DNA from 2 places in the Alkalicoccus luteus genome. Region 1 is predicted to be linked to the other one. Evidence: predicted binding sites of a transcription regulator. Region 1 holds the regulator's gene; the other holds the start of a gene.

Region 1 (4,686 bases):
GTCAGAAGCCAGTTTGTCTCTGGTACTCATGCGATCAGCACCGCTTTATTCGGCGTGCTGCGGCCTGGTGATGAACTGCTTTATATCACGGGCCGCCCCTATGACACGCTTGAGGAGGTGATTGGATTAAAAGGAGAAGCTGGGGGCGGTTCTCTTAAGGATTACAATATATCGTACAGAGAAATTGAGTTAACAAACGGCAGCATTGATGTTAATGAAGTGTTAAGGCAGATAACTGACCGAACAAAAGTGATCGGAATCCAGCGTTCCAGAGGGTATGGAGATCGTCCTTCCATAAAAATAAAAGAGATGGAGCAGGTCATTCGATCGCTAAAAGCCGTTTATCCGGATGTAATTGTGTTTGTAGATAATTGTTACGGTGAATTTGTGGAAGATAAAGAACCGGGCCACGCAGGTGCTGACTTAATCGCTGGTTCGCTGATCAAAAATCCGGGGGGAGGCTTAGCGCTTACCGGAGGTTATATTTGCGGGAGGGATGAGTTGCTGAAGAAGTGTGCAAATCGCCTTGCAGCTCCCGGAATTGGAGCAGAAGGGGGCGCGACGACAGGAGTCCTGCATGGTATGTTTCAAGGCTTTTTCCTTGCTCCTCATGTCGTTGGCGAAGCACTCAAAGGAGCTGTATTCACGGCAGCTCTTCTCGAAAAAGCAGGGATGACCGTCGACCCGAAAGCTTGTGAAGCGCGCACAGATTTAATACAGTCTGTTCATTTTAACTCTGCCGAAGAAATGACGGCCTTCTGCCAAACAATTCAACAGTATTCCCCAGTAGATGCGCATGTCACCCCGCAGCCTTCTCCAATGCCGGGATACAGCGACGATGTCATTATGGCAGCCGGTGCATTTGTTCAAGGCGCAAGTATTGAGCTTTCAGCTGACGGGCCGCTGCGACCGCCTTACCGAGCATATGTCCAGGGCGGGCTCACGTTTGAACATGTAAAAACAGCAGTAACGGAAGCGGCTGCTGCAGCTGTGTCAAATGGAATAAGCAGAGAACACGAGAAAAACAGATGAAGATGGATTATAGGTGAGATAAAAGGCGATGATTTCAGTCAAAAGCACATGAACCACGATTTTGATTGTCAGAAAATTTCCCTGTTAGATTATCTGACAATCACCTTTTCATCACTCGTAAAGTTCGGTAGGATACAACTATCGCAGTTTTCAGAATTACCTGAAGCTGTTCAGATTATCGAAGGAGGAGAATATAAACATGAGCAATACGACTAAAAAAGACATAATGAAAATGGCTGAGGAGGAAAACGTTAAGTTTATCCGACTACAGTTCACTGATTTGCTGGGAATCATCAAGAACGTTGAAATCCCGGTGGACCAGCTTCCAAAAGCGCTCGACAATCTGATGATGTTTGATGGATCCTCCATCGAAGGTTTCGTTCGAATTGAAGAATCCGATATGTATCTTCATCCGGACCTTGAAACGTGGGTTGTATTCCCTTGGACTCCCGAAAAAGGAAAAGTGGCTCGTCTGATTTGTGACGTTCACAACCCGGATAAAGACCGCACGCCGTTTGCCGGTGATCCACGCGGAATTCTTAAAAAAGTACTTAAAGAAGCAGAAGATCTCGGATTCTCCGACTTCAATATTGGACCTGAGCCGGAATTCTTCCTGTTCAAAAATGATGAAAACGGAGAGCCGACTCTTGAACTTAATGATAAAGGCGGATATTTTGACCTTGCGCCTACAGACCTTGGGGAGAACTGCCGACGCGACATCGTGCTTGAACTGGAGGATATGGGCTTTGAAATTGAAGCTTCCCACCACGAGGTAGCACCTGGTCAGCATGAGATTGACTTCAAATACGCGGATGCTGTTACAACAGCTGATAACATCCAGACGTTTAAGCTCGTTGTTAAAACAATTGCGCGTAAACACGGATTGCATGCTACATTCATGCCAAAGCCGCTTTTCGGTGTGAATGGTAATGGAATGCATGCAAACATGTCTCTTTTCCGCAGTGAAAAAGATAATGCATTCTATGATGAGTCAACAGAAACTGGCATGAGTGAAACAGCTATGCAATTCCTGGCTGGTATTCTTAAGCATGCAGATGCTTTTACTGCCATTACGAATCCAACCGTTAACTCCTACAAACGACTCGTACCAGGTTATGAAGCACCTTGCTACATCGCATGGTCCATGCGTAACCGTTCACCGCTCGTGCGTATTCCTTCTTCACGTGGTCTTTCCACACGTATCGAGGTACGCAGCGTAGACCCTGCAGCTAATCCGTATCTGGCAATGGCAGCACTTCTGGCAGCAGGCCTTGACGGGGTGCGCAAGAAGCTTACTCCGCCAGAAGAAACAAACCGCAATATCTATGCGATGGATGCACAGGAGCGTGAAGCAGAAGGCATCCAGGCGCTTCCTGCATCACTGAAAGAAGCGATTGAAGCATTGGCAAAAAACGAGACGATTACGAAATCACTCGGAAGCCATGCTCTGGAACACTTCATTGAAGCGAAAGAAATTGAGTGGGATATGTTTGCCACCCAGGTTCACCCTTGGGAGCGCGAGCAGTACATCCAGACGTATTAAGAATAGCGAAGAGCTGTCCGCATCCGGACAGCTCTTCTTTTGTGAATTTAGCCGCATAAAACAGCAGCGCCTCCTGATTGTTCAGGAGGCGCTGCTGTACAGTCATCGGTTATTCCCGTTTAATGAAGCGTGCGGAACACCCCGACAACCTTACCGAGAATTTGAACGTAATCTAAGATGATCGGCTCGAGAGAAGCGTTTTCCGGCTGAAGGCGGAAATAATCCTTCTCTTTAAAAAAACGTTTGACAGTAGCTTCGTTTTCATCGGTCATGGCTACGACAATATCTCCATTATCCGCATGGGCCTGCTGGCGTACAACGACGTAATCACCGTCGAATATACCGGCTTCGATCATGGAATCACCAGAAATCTCCAGAATAAACGATTCTTCATCCTGTGCGAGACTAGCCGGAAGTGGAACATACTCTTCAACATTTTCAATCGCGGTTATCGGCTGCCCGGCCGTTACCTTACCAATTACAGGAACAGAGATAGACGGGGTATGCGCAATAGACTGGTCACCCTCCTGACCAATAACTTCAATCGCTCTCGGCTTTGTAGGATCGCGACGAATAAAGCCTTTTTTTTCTAATCTGGAAAGATGGCCGTGAACGGTCGAGCTGGAAGCGAGACCGACTGCTTCACCAATCTCTCTGACGGACGGAGGATAGCCTTTATCCTTGACCTCATCCCGGATAAAATCGAGGATCGCCTGCTGCCGGGTGGATAATTTCGTCATGTAAACACCTCATTATTTTAGGTTAGAAACATTCGAGCTTATATTTCCTTATGGAAAAGTATAGCATGAGAACAAAGGTTTCGCAAACGTTCGTTCTATTTTAATGTTGACACGAACGTTCGTTCCTTGTAAGCTGTTTATAGAATGTACGAACAAATATTCCTGCGAACAAAGGGGCGAACAGTTATGATCAGGCATTGGAACATCACAGGACCAGTAACATCACTACTTGCAGCAGCTGCTATTTTCTCAGCAGCCGGGGTAACCGGAGAAGATCATCCTGTTATGCCGGCCGACGGCGAACACGTGGTGAAGGAAGGTGAATCACTTTGGACTGTAGCTGATTCTATGTCTGAAGAGCTGGACATGAAGCTGGAAGAAACCGTATACTGGCTGAAGCAGGAAAATGAGCTGGACAATGAAACAATTTATCCTGGACAATCATTAACCGTGCCAGGCGAGTGGATTGGAGTGGCATCAGAGTGAATGCTTTTATATACTGCCGCGTAAGCACTGAAAAAGAAACACAGCAAAGTTCGTTGGCACGGCAGGAAGAAGAGCTGGCGGCAGCTGCAAAAGAATGGGGAATGAATACGGTACAAATTGAACGGGAGGAAGCGAGCGGTTATGACGTCGACAGGCCTGGGATTCTCACGATCCTGGAGGGAATGAAAGAAACTGAAGATGCTTGTTTGCTTATTCAGGATGAAACCCGGCTTGGACGAGGGAATGCCAGGATGGCTCTACTGCACCAGCTTCGTAAATATGACTGCACTGTTTATTCCATTAAGGATAATGGGAAGCTGCAAGTTTCAGAGACTGATTCAATGGTATTGGAAATTGTATCGCTTGTCGAAGAATATCAGCGCAAGCTTCAAAATGCGAAGATCAAGCGCGGGATGAAGAAGGCGGTTGATGGCGGCTACAAACCTCACAATAATTTGGAACGGCATCGCCTCGGCGGCCGTAAAAAAATGGAGGTCCCGGTAGAGGAAATCGTCCGGCTTCGTCACAACGGAATGACGTTTCATGAGATTGCAGTCATGATGCGTGGGCTTGGATTTACGGTTTCCAAAGCTACTGCTCATAGAAGGTACCGGGAATACGTGCATGAGAGCAGACTGCTTGAAAACGATTCTGTGAACCGGTAAAATGAACCTATTATTTATAATTGGAGGCATGTTACAGGTGATCAGTAAAGAAAAACTCGACCGGATTAACCTATTAGCTAAAAAAGCTAAGGCAGACGGTTTATCTATCAAAGAACAAAAAGAACAAAAAGAGCTGCGCCAGGAATATTTAAAAAACGTTCGCAGCAGTTTTCGTAATCAACTGAGCTCTGTTAAAGTGGTTGATGAAGAAGGAAATGAT
Region 2 (4,686 bases), 130 kb from region 1:
AGCATCGCAAAGCGTGTATCATTCTGATTCCGAGCGAGCCAGTTATAGGCTGACCACCAGACCGGATCAAGTGAGTATCCCTCTTTATAACGCTGCAGCTGAAGCGCAAGCAATCCCGCGGTTCGTTCCGGTGTCGTAATGAAAGTTGCTGCCGGTCCGCTCTCATCCTCAGGGACTGTGCCCTTTACATAGCGAGGAGCAGCTGGGAGTCTTTCTTTCAGCTGTTCGATGAACAACGACGGCTGAAGCTTTTTACCGGCATCGTCTGCAATCGCATATGCACAGTATAATTTCTCAGCCGGCTGGGAAATAGCACGGTAAAACAGAAAATTCTCATGCAGAAGCTGTGCATTAACGCCTGGAGCCAGCTCTACTCCAGATTGTTCCAGCAGTTCACGCTCTTCTTCCTGAAAAAAGGAATGCTCTTCAAGCTTTTTCGGGAAAACATTCTCATTTATGCCAATCAAAAATAACGCATCGACTTGCTGAACTCTGGATATCTCTGCATCTCCGATCAGCACCTGATCAAACGCTGGAGGAATGATCGAATAGGTTAATGCATCAAGAGCGGTTTCCATCGTTTCTCTAAAGACGTGCAGCTCTGTTTTCCGTCCATCGCCGACAGCGTGTAAATCGTCCAGCAGCCTGACAATTTCACGCCAAATCTGTTGATGTTCCTCTGCCTGCTCCGGCTTGCCTTCATCTGTTCGTAACCGATGCCATGAAGCGAGTCTGTCCGGCACACCCAATGCAGTGAGCAACTGATAGACTGCTTCCACATAATCCGAAAGATACACAGCTTGCTTCATACTTTTTTCAAAAGCGGTCATCTGATGCAAGGCTATCTGCCGGATATCTTCCATCGTACGCTCAGAACCTTCCCCAGCCGATTCAACAGCGTCATCCCAGCTAACAGCTTCTCGCCAACGCCAGCTCTTGATGCCTCTTGCCAGAAGGTAGTTCTCAAACTGATCGATTTCTGAACGTGTCACGTCCTTTTGGAAAAACAATTCGGTTTTAACCATTCGAAAAAAACTTTCATAAGGCCAGTTAAATTCAATTGTTTCCAACGCAGATTTGATCAGCTCGGAAAGCGGGTGTTCCTTAGCAGGCCGCTTTCGATCAAGAAAGTAAGGAATACGCTCCTGCTGAAAAGCTGTTTCTAAAACGGGACCATACAGCTCAAGATCTCTCGTGATCAGCGCAATATCCCTGTACCGTTTTCCCTCTTTGACAAGCCGTGCTATTTCACGCGCGGTTGCTTCACATTCTGCTCGGCGGCTGACCGCTTCCCAGATTTCTACTCCTTCGCCTTCTTCCGCTGTTTGCGGAGGGTAGCGAAAGACAGATGTTTCAAGATGCTGAAGTGCCGGCTTTTCTGAACGTCTCCCCCCGGAAGCAAATTCGATTGAAAACGGAACCCCTTCCTCTTCAGCAGCTGCTTTTAATTTATGTACGAGCTGATGTGATCTGAAAAACAAATGAAGTGGATCCGGTTCTTCCCAGCTATTTTCATCAGCAACGACAGCGCTCCAAACGTCTGTCTGAGCGATGATTGGTACGAGCAGCTCTAATTCGATTGGCGTCAGTTCATGAAAGCCGTCAGCAAAAACAAGCCAATTTTCTGCTGTTCGCCCTGACTGAAGTTTTTCAGCTGCCAGCCTCAGCAAATCTTCTGACTCAATAAATCGGCCTTCCAGCTGTTCTTCTGTTTTACGCTGAATCAATGTAAAATCATGCAGCTTAGCCACGAGTTTTTCTTCCAGTGCTGATCTATTTGTCTTTTGTTGAAGCTCGTGAAATAAGCTTTCAAGACTGGAGCACGTTACCGAATAGCGTCTGCACTCCGTCATCATCTCTTCTACCTGATCAATAAATCCGGAAGCCTCATAGGAGGTCCGGAACAGCTTCAGTTGATCTCCTGATTCAGCTGCATTTGATTTGAGCAATCCGTGAATTCCTGCTTTACTCAGCTGAGGATGGATCATGCCGCCTTCGAGCTCCAAAATGTGATAGGCAAGCCTTGTGAAACTGAATACACGGACTCGCGTCAAGGCCCCTCCTGCACGCTGAAGCAATTCACGCTCCATTTGAAACGTCATCTGTTCAGGAACAAGCAGTATAATCGGCGGGCCTGCAGGATCCTGCTTCACGTGACTGATCAATCGCTGCAGCATATTTTCTGTCTTGCCGGTACCTGCTCTTCCGCCTATAACTGTAAGTGCCATTTGGCGACCTCCCTCTGCCTTATACAAGCATACGTTCGTACTTCCAGTTTAGCATATTCCGTTTGCCCGTGCGACTTGAGATGACAGTTCAGCTCATCCATACCATTCACGTCAAAAGCCTGAGCGAGAACTCTTCCAGTCTGTTAACCACCTCATTATGCCTAACCGCTATTCGTACTCCTGCCAATCCTCTTGGCTTATTATCCTGCAGTAGACGTATCTTCAGCTACCTCACAAGGTGTATTAAGCGTTTATTAAATCAGCAAACATACAGGAGGGCAAAGCCTCACTCGGGCACAGGCTTCTCTTAAGAAGCCTTAGACACCCCGTCCGGCTATTTCCACGTTCTGCCGTCTGTCATGCGTATGCGAAGGGTTCTCGGGCTGCTCGTAACACCATTAGGGAACGCTGCTGAACACTGGCGCACCCTTTCGAAAACATCACGACGCACAAAAGCGGCAATTCGACTGCTGCAAGCTCGTGCCAACCCTTTATCAAGTGTTTCAATAATCGTCTCAGCTGCTGAAATCGGCTGGCTCATATCTTAAAGATCAGCGTTAGGGAAAGATCCGGTTGACATCAGACGGTAAGTGAGTGTTTCCAAATAAAGATTAATGAAGGGTGCTTTACTTGCAACTATGTGATCGATACGCTGAAAAGCCGGTACAGGTCGGAAGCTGTACCGGCTTTTCAGTCATCATTCAAATACCATTTTCACTCAGAAGGGGTCAGTCCTCTTCAGAGCTTTGTCTTTTTTTACGCCATGGATAATCATCCTGATCAGTGAAAACTGCTTTTTGACTGCGCTTTTTAAACCTGGATCGCATGTACATAGAAGAAGGACCTAAAAACCGGGCAGCGTCCATTGGCGTATACATCCACCAGCCCACCCCGGAGATATTCAGCATATGCTTATAGTGGAGAATCGGATGTCGTTCAAAGCGCTTCAACGCAAACATCCGGCCCCACTGATACCACTTAAATGACCAAGCATACCCGAGCGCAGAAAAATGGCTGAGCAGCGACAGCCGGTCTGCCCTCTTTTTTCTTACTTTCTCAAACATTCGCAAATGCTTAGGCTCAAGATTATTCGTTTCAAACATCCAGTTCAGTAAATCTCCAAGAATCGCCCCATCCTGAATAGCCAGGTTCATTCCCTCACCAGCCATCGGATGAACGGCGTGAGCGGCATCTCCAATAATCGCTGCATTCCCTTGAACATATTCGTGAATGTTATGACGGATCGGAATCATGAGCTGTATTTTCTTCCATGATTCGATCTGCGTGACGCAGTCTTTCAGCTCCGGTTCAAACTGAATAATTGGATCGTAAAACGTGTGCAGGCCTTCCTTTTTCATCCTGTTATAATCACCTGGTTTGATCAGCAGGACACACCGTACTTCATTATCAGGAAGCGGAAACAATCCGATAAACGATTTGTGTGAAGCGTACATTCTAGCTTCTGTGTAGTTTTCCGGTCTCGGGAATGTTACTGTAAGAAAGTGATGGTTATACTGTGTAGTGACAAGCTGCTGCTCCATTGCCTTGCGCATAAGCGACGACCTGCCTTCAGCTCCTACAAAGAAATCAGCCTGTATCTCAACTTCCTCTCCATCCTTCTTCACCATGGCCCGATTGAATTGTTTCACTTTACTGTCCATCGACGTAAACTTTTGAAAAGCCGCTGGATTCCAGTAATGAAACGAATCATGCTTAACTGCTTCCTCTAAAATGATGTTTTTCAGCTTTTCGTGAGGTATCATGCGTGCTTCCGGAAAGGTTACAGGCAGGCGGTCATAATGAAGCGGAATGTACATGCTTTCCTCTACCGTCCCGTCCGCTGCTTCTTTCATTTCATAGGTATGAATAGTCGGGAGCGGGTGACTCGTCTTTACAATACGATGGTCGATCCCCATTTCTCTGAAATGAAGCAGCGACTTTGGTTGAAGCAGCTCGCCTTTATAGATTTTGCCAGGGTTTTTATCTTTTTCGATGACGAGCACCTTTGTATTTTGCTGCGCAAGCCGGAGAGCAAGCGTCAGCCCTCCAACGCCTCCGCCAATCACTACTACTTGGAATTGTTCCACAGAACCACCTTCTTCATAAGCTGTCATGTTAGTTCTTCTAGGTCAACGTTTTTCTTTTTCAGCATTCGTTTTACGATATAAGGAATAATAAGCGCGACAGCGAATACTCCGGCTGTTGCAGCAATCATGCCTGCACTTAAATCCGCAAGCGATGCTCCAAGGAGATTGAATGCCAGCGTGCCCGGAATAATACCGATCATTGTAGCGCCGAGAAACGTTTTCAGTTTAATAGAGGATGCTGCAGCCAGGTACGTTACCAAGTCAAAATTAATTACTGGAAGAATTCGCAAAGAAATGATGTAAAACATGCCGTTCTCTTCAATTCGTTTTTTTATAACCTCTCGTTTAGCTCCGGAAAGTTTTTGCTTTTT

Evidence for each region. The regulator LexA, encoded in region 1, represses DNA repair genes until DNA is damaged. The targets are predictions, from matches to a motif close to CGAACATATGTTCG.
Region 2: addB (helicase-exonuclease AddAB subunit AddB) is a predicted target of LexA. The motif match lies at 2,253-2,266, and genes of this name have one in related genera.

The regions. Positions count from the first base shown of each region.
Region 1 covers NZ_JBPZEY010000002.1:225,269-229,954, forward strand. The annotation lists gene ACSZLD_RS03335 (methionine gamma-lyase family protein) at 1-1,032, shown strand, start outside; gene glnA (type I glutamate--ammonia ligase) at 1,232-2,575, shown strand; gene lexA (transcriptional repressor LexA) at 2,695-3,315, opposite strand; gene yneA (cell division suppressor protein YneA) at 3,502-3,801, shown strand; gene ACSZLD_RS03355 (YneB family resolvase-like protein) at 3,798-4,466, shown strand; gene ACSZLD_RS03360 (DUF896 domain-containing protein) at 4,504-4,686, shown strand, end outside.
Region 2 covers NZ_JBPZEY010000002.1:354,148-358,833, forward strand. The annotation lists gene addB (helicase-exonuclease AddAB subunit AddB) at 1-2,228, opposite strand, end outside; gene ACSZLD_RS03935 (FAD-dependent oxidoreductase) at 2,957-4,342, opposite strand; gene ACSZLD_RS03940 (TVP38/TMEM64 family protein) at 4,339-4,686, opposite strand, start outside.